Regions from separate parts of the Leisingera sp. S132 genome, predicted to be linked through region 3. Evidence: riboswitches for the same ligand, from Rfam matches in the RefSeq annotation. Region 3 holds a riboswitch; each other region holds the start of a gene.
What was found. Region 3 has a riboswitch for cobalamin ahead of K3725_RS14975 (hypothetical protein). Riboswitches for the same ligand answer to the same signal wherever they lie in the genome.
Positions count from the first base shown of each region.

Region 1: another riboswitch for cobalamin. It lies ahead of K3725_RS03010 (aromatic ring-hydroxylating dioxygenase subunit alpha); the one in region 3 lies ahead of K3725_RS14975 (hypothetical protein).
Region 2: another riboswitch for cobalamin. It lies ahead of K3725_RS12885 (ABC transporter substrate-binding protein); the one in region 3 lies ahead of K3725_RS14975 (hypothetical protein).

Region 1 covers NZ_CP083553.1:632,738-634,992, reverse strand. The annotation lists gene K3725_RS03010 (aromatic ring-hydroxylating dioxygenase subunit alpha) at 1-1,066, opposite strand, end outside; cobalamin riboswitch at 1,173-1,372, opposite strand; gene K3725_RS03005 (dihydrofolate reductase family protein) at 1,644-2,180, shown strand; gene K3725_RS03000 (TetR/AcrR family transcriptional regulator) at 2,184-2,255, shown strand, end outside.
Region 2 covers NZ_CP083553.1:2,600,477-2,602,731, forward strand. The annotation lists gene K3725_RS12880 (iron ABC transporter permease) at 1-292, opposite strand, end outside; gene K3725_RS12885 (ABC transporter substrate-binding protein) at 289-1,299, opposite strand; cobalamin riboswitch at 1,440-1,632, opposite strand; gene K3725_RS12890 (chemotaxis protein CheW) at 1,846-2,255, opposite strand, start outside.
Region 3 covers NZ_CP083553.1:3,022,245-3,024,499, forward strand. The annotation lists gene K3725_RS14965 (serine aminopeptidase domain-containing protein) at 1-365, opposite strand, end outside; gene K3725_RS14970 (TetR/AcrR family transcriptional regulator) at 436-1,056, shown strand; cobalamin riboswitch at 1,075-1,295, shown strand; gene K3725_RS14975 (hypothetical protein) at 1,402-1,806, shown strand; gene K3725_RS14980 (protein-tyrosine phosphatase family protein) at 1,862-2,255, opposite strand, start outside.

The sequences.
Region 1 (2,255 bases), 1.6 Mb from region 3:
CGTTGGTGGCAACCCAGACCTCGGTCAGCCGATTCAGGTCGTAGTCCTGGCCCTCGACCGCATCCTTGTGCACCAGCCATTTGGTGGTGACCTCAGTCTCGGTCGGGCTGATCGGGGTCACCCGGAACACGATGGAATGATCCGGCAGGAAGTGGTTCCAGGTGGTCGGGTAGTGGAATTTCAGCAGCGTGCCTGCATCAGCAAACGGCACCCGGCCCAGCTTCTTGGCGACAGCCGCCTTGCCGTCCATGGTATAGCTCTCGGCGCCTTCATTCAGCGGCATCCGCGCCACCCGGTACTGTCCGCGCGCGTCTATCTGGAACTGGGCCGGCACACCTGCCGCCTCGATCCGGTCGAAATGCTTTTGCAGGTGCGGCGGGGTCTCGCCGCCCTCGACACCAGTGACGGACGGATCTTCCGGGAAGGTCCGGCACAGCGACGGGTGGTTGCCGCCGCAGTGATAGCACTCGCGGTTGTTCTCCCAAACCAGCTTCCAGTTGCCATTCTCGATGATCGAGCTTTCATAGGCGACTTTGGCATTGCCCAGGTCATGCGGCTCCAGATAGGGGCGGGCCACTGCGGCAAAAGCATCGAAGTCCGGCGCCTCATCCGCCAGGCAGATATAGATCAGCCCGGCCAGATCGCGGCAATGCACCGGCTTCAGCCCGTGTTTGGAGGCGTCGAACTCCGGCCCCATGTCGCGCGCCCACAGCAGCGAGCCGTCCAGCTCATAGGTCCACTGGTGGTAGGGGCAGACCAGCTTGGGCGAATTTCCCTTCTTGGCCTTGCACACAACCGACCCGCGGTGGCGGCAGGCATTGTGGAACGCACGCACCTCACCATCGGTGCCGCGCACGATGATGACATTGTAGGACCCCACCTGATGGGTCACATAATTGCCGGCCTTCGGAATTTCGCAGGCCGGAATGGCAAACAGCCACTCGCGGTAGAAGATCTGGCGCATGTCCAGATCCAGCACCCCCGGATCAGTGTAAAACGCCTGCTCCAGGGAATAGTTTTTCTGACGGGCGACCAGTTTGGCCAGAATTTCGCTGTCGTGAAGCATCTGCTTCTCTCCTTTGCCGCATCCCCGCGGCAGGTTGGCTTGGCTGCGGGCATGGGGAGAGAGATTGCAGGCCACGCGCCTGCAACCGCCCCGCCGCCGCCCGCGGTTGACGTTTTCGGGGCAAGGCTGGTTTCCGGACTGTCCCGGGGCCTTTTGGCGGCGGGGCCTGGCACCTTCCCGAAGCTGCGGCTTCAGTGGTTTTTGCCATGCCTTGCCCGGGGTCACCGTTGCGGGGGCAGTGCCGGAGTTTCACCAGCTTCCCAATTCTCCGCCCCTAGGGGCGGCACCTTGCTGAGGCGCAAACTGCCCTAATCCCGCCCCCCAAGCGGAGACAAATCCGACCCGCCGAAACCGGAAAAAGACATGCATGATTGCCGTGCCCGGAGGGACAGGGATGTCCAGAATCTCAAACCGGCATCCGCCGGTTCGTTTGCGGCAGGCGCTTATCTTTCATGCGGTTAGGCGCTGCTAGGCACACCGAATCGATTCGCACGCAGTGAGTCTTGCGCCGGCCCCTTGGATGGTGAAATGCATTTAACTATATGCTATATAGTTAAATGATGCACAGGAGAATCCGATGACCACCGGCCATGTCTTCATCGCCACCAGCCTCGACGGTTTTGTGGCCCGCCAGGACCATTCGCTGGACTGGCTGTCCAAGCAGCCCGTTGCCGAGGATGACGATGGCGGTTTTGCCGCCTTCATGGACAGCGTAGACGGGCTGATTATGGGAACAGGATCATTCCGCACCGTGCTGGGGTTCGGCCAATGGCCCTACAGCAAGCCGGTTGTGGTCCTCAGCAACAGCCTGACAGAACAGGACATTCCCGAAGAGCTGAAGGATAAGGTGCGTCTCAGCACCACCGCGCCCGCAGACCTCATGCAGGAGCTGCAAGAGCAGGGCTGGACCCGCGCCTATATCGACGGCGGGCGGATGGTGCAGTCCTTCCTGCGCCAGGGGCTGATCGCAGATCTGACCATCACAACGGTCCCGGTCCTGATCGGCAGCGGCATCCCGCTTTTCGGCAGCCTGGACCGGGACATCGACCTCCAGGTAGCAAGCTCCCGCATCCTGCCCACCGGCATGGTCCAGACCACGTTCCGGGTGGCCTGACCAATGCCCCCGCGCATAGGCCGCCCGCCCAGGGGCAGCCGCACCCTCAGCAAGGATGATGTGCTGAAAAAGGCC
Region 2 (2,255 bases), 420 kb from region 3:
GCGCGTTGCGCAGCAGCGCCTGCAGCACCACGCCAGCCACCGCCAGCGCCGCTCCGCAGGCCGCAGCCACCAGCGCCCGCGGCAGCCGGTAGCTCCAGATGATGCCCTGGTCCACCGGGTCCACCGGCAGGCCCGCCCCGGCCAGCTTGTTGGCCAGAACGGACAGAACTAGGTCAGGCGCAAGCGGGGTTTCCCCGATCATTGCACCAGCCAGAACCGCCGCGGCCAGCACTGGCAGGGCCAGGCATGCGCCCCGGATGCCCTGCCAGGCCAATGCGGCGGCTGCGCTCATTCGCCGTTGCCGATCGCGCTGAGTTCAGCAGCCAGATCCTCCAGCGCCGGGATGGCGCGGATGGTGGCATCCATGGCCTGGGCGTCCATCACCACGATACGATCATTTTTGACCGCGTCCATCTGGCTGGCGACCGGATCATTGCGCAGGAACTCCAGCTTTTTCTCATAGTCATCCGCGGCAAAGCGGCGGCGGTCCATACGGGCAATCACGATCACGGTCGGGTTGGCCTTGGCGATGGTCTCCCAGCCCACGGTCGGCCATTCCTCGTCGGTTTTGATGACATTGCGGAGGCCCAGCTGCTGCATCATGTAGCCCGGTGCGCCCTTCTGGCCGGCCACGAACGGGTCGCTTTCCATCTCGGGCGAAGAGAACCAGAACACGGCGGAGGCGTCGTCCAGCGCAACCTCCTGCGCCTTGGCCACAGCCGCGGCCTCGCGCGCCTTGTAGTCTGCGACCAGTTCCGCGCCCTTCCCGGCCTCGCCGAAGATCGCCGCCAGTTCCTCGATGCCCTGATAGAGGCTGTCGGTGGTGAACATTTCGGTGCGGGTGCCGTCACCGCCGGTGGTGTTGTCCTTGCCAACGCAATCTGCGGGCATCACATAGGTCGGGATGCCGAGGTCATGGAACTGCTCGCGCTTGGCGACCACGCCTTCGGGGCCGACATGCCACTCATACTGGGCCGCCACCAGACCGGGGCGTTTGGCCACCACGCTTTCAAAGCTCGGATCGTTGTCCGCGAGGCGTTCGACCTTGCCGTTCAGCTCGGCAAATTCGGGCAGCACATCGTTGAACCAGACCGAGGTGCCCAGCACCTTGCCGCCCAGGCCCAGCGCATAGAGCACCTCTGTTGCAGCCTGGCCAACGGTCACGGAGGACGCAACGGGCGCCTCAAAGGTGACGGTCTCGCCGCAGTTTTGAAGGGTCAGCGGAAAGGTCTCGCTGGCGGCGGCTGCCTGAGCGGCCGCAACGAAAGAAAGGCCCATCAGGCCGGAACGCAGAAACATGATTTCGATCTCCATGTGTCAATGACCGGAGAACGGGTGAAAGGGCATTGACCGGTCAGGCGAAGGGATCCGGCCCTTCTTGCAGCCTCCAGCGCTGGCGGCGCATGTTACCGGCAACCTCCCCGGACAACCCCGTCCGGTGTGCTTCAGTTTTCACCGGCAGGTCTCCTGACTGGCGGGTCATTGCCTGCGCCGTCTTCCCGGACCGGATGGTCCAGTGACATCATGGCACAGCACTCGCCGCCTACAGTTGCGGGGGCAGTTCCGGTTGGCGCCTGACAGCGCCGCGGATTCCCTCTTAGCCCTTGCGGGACCGGTAAGGCGCGGGTAGCGCATCACCTCTCTTGCGGCAAGAAAAACTTCGCCGGGCAGCCAATTTCTTCAGGCAGGCCAGCGCGCCGTTCAGGACGGGCGATGACACAACATCCCGGAGGCATCCGCCCAAGCAACGCGCATTCGCGACTATCTGGCGGCCCGCGCTTGAGCGGCTGCAATTGATTGAACGGAGCCGCCGCTGTCTGACTGCGCCAGCACAACAAAGCTCCGCTAGGCGGCGTGGAAACAGCGGTCCACCAGAGCGGTTGTGTCCAGGATCAGGATCGACTCGTAGCGCCCGTCCTGCGTCTTATGCTGCAGGCAGCCGGTGACATCCTCGGCGATGCTTTTGGACGCATGCTGCTGATCCAGGGATTTCAGCTCAGCCACCCGGTTTTCAGTTGTGATGATGATTTCATCAACTGAATCCACCAGAATCCCGAATTTCTGCTCGCCATGGCGGAAAATCAGAACCTTCTGATCCTGACTGGACGCCGGCGGCAGCCCGTATAGCATCCGCGGGTTGAACAGCGTGATCAATTCCCCCCTCAAATTGAGGATTCCTTCGACGAATTCCAACGAAAACGGCGGTTCCAGAAGATCCTTGGGCCGGTTGATCACCTCGCTGACCTGCGCAGTGT
Region 3 (2,255 bases):
GAATGGCCAATAACCAGCAGCGGCACGCCCGCATAGTGCCGCTGCATTTCACTGCGGGCGGCTGGCTGATCGGCCAGCGCCCATTCACCCATGGTGGCCTGTGACCGGCGCGGGTGCATGTGCGCCGAGGCTCCAAAGTCCCGGTAATCATAGGTCAAGCAGGCCATCTGCCGCTCCGCCGCCAGCCAGTGTGCGAAATGCCGGTAGTAGCCCTGCGGCACCCCGGTTGCGCCGTTCAGCACCACCGCTGCCCTGGCCGGGGCCGCCGGGTGGTAAAGCCGCCCGGCCAGCTCTGCATCACCGGCGGCAAAGCGCACGTCTTCCACCCGGATATCCGCGGTGTGTCCTGCATGGCTGTCGAGCATGGCACCCTCCTAGACCGATTGGTCTATTCCACCTCTGGACCAATCGGTCTAATGCTGTCAACCTGCCGCCATGACTGACGTGACGACACCCCAGCCCGGCCCGGACAGCCCCGCCCCCACCCGCGAGCGGCTGCTGCGGGCGGCAGCCGGCCTCTTTCGCAACAAGGGCTACAGCGGCACCGGCCTGGCCGAACTGCTGGCCGCGGCAGAGGCTCCCAAGGGCTCGCTCTACCACCATTTCCCGAATGGAAAATCCGACCTCGCGCTGGCTGCGGCAGACTGGGCCTCGGAGCAGATGCTGGCACTGATCGCCGCCGCCTTTACCCCTGCGCCGACCTTTCGAGAGGGCGCCAAGACGGTCTGCTACAAGCTGGCCAAGCTCTTTGACAAACAAGGCAAATGGAGCGGCTGCCCGGTTTCCGCCACCCTGTTCGAAGGACCGGAAAACGAGGCGTTCCACCAGCACGCCGCCAAACTGTTCGAGGGCTGGATACTAGAGACCGCGGCCCATGCGCAGCGCCTGGGCCTGGCTGAGGCAGAGGCCCGTGCCGCGGCCGAGAATTTCTACATCCTGCTGCAAGGCGGCTGGCAGCTGGCCCGGGTGCGGCGCGATTCGGATGTGATCCGGGGGCTGCACCTGCAGATGCACACGCCCGCGCCCGCGGCCATGCAGGCGCAGAAAAACAATTGACGACTCGGGGGGGCAGCCGCTACCGCTTGTGGCGATGGTTCCCGCGCCACAGAATCTTGTGTCCGGGATGAAAAGGGAACACGGTGCGGCCCCGCCCAGCGCAAGGCCAATTCCGCGACTGCCCCCGCAACTGTAAGCGGCGAGCGACCCCGATAGAGCCACTGGCCCGATGGGCCGGGAAGGATCGGGAAAGCTGCGACCCGCAAGTCAGGAGACCTGCCATCGAATGTGAAACTCGAACCCGGGCGGGGTGTCCGGACAGGGTCTGATGGCACCGCGGGGCTCCCGCTTTCTCATCCGGTCTCTTGTCCCCGAACCCCCGCACCACGCGCGGAGGGCGCAAACATGATGTGGACGGACAAGACGCATTTCTATGCGGCAACGGATTGCAAATACCTGGGGCGGCCCTGCCCCGCGGCAGAACGGATGATCGCCAAACTGGCAGAGGCGATGACCAAGGCGAAGCCGATGACCCATGAGGATTTCGAAATCACCGGCACCAGCGTGCTGGACGGCTGCCCGCGCAACTGCCCGGCGCAGTTTGCCGCCAGCCATGACCGGATCCGGCTGTTCTGCGGTGTCGGGGAAGAGGCCCCGCGCGAGGGGCTGGACCGCTTTGCCGATGCAATCCTCAGCCGCGGCGGCACCGGCTTTGCGGCGTCAAGACTGGACGCCCGCCCCTGCGCGCTGATGGAGGCGCTGCCGAAAACCGCGGAGGTGCATCAGGCGGAGCAGATGCTGGCGCTCTAGGCCGGAAACCGGCTCACGGCATCTGGGGAACGGCAGACCGCACCGGGCTGCCGGCCTATTGCGGCCGCAGCCCCGCCGGACGCCCGGCATAGGCCCATTCCAGCTGCGCCTGCGTCTCCACCGCGCAGGGGCGCACGGCCCGCAGCCGGGCCAGCGCCTGCGCCGGGTCCTCGCCGCTTTCGATCATCAGCCGCAGCACCGCCATGCCGGAGCGGCCGCAGCCGCCCTTGCAATGGACCAGCACCCGGCCGCCGCCCTCCAGCGCCATCCTTGCGGAGGCGCTGGCCTTGGGCCATTTCGCCGCCACCTGCCGGGATGGCACGTCAAAGTCCGGCACCGGCAGATGGATCCAGCGGCTGGCCATGCTCTGGATGTCGCAGCCCAGCCGGTGGCTGCCCGCTGCCGCGTGTTCCTCCGCCGTGGTCATGGAGATCACCAGCCCGGGCTTC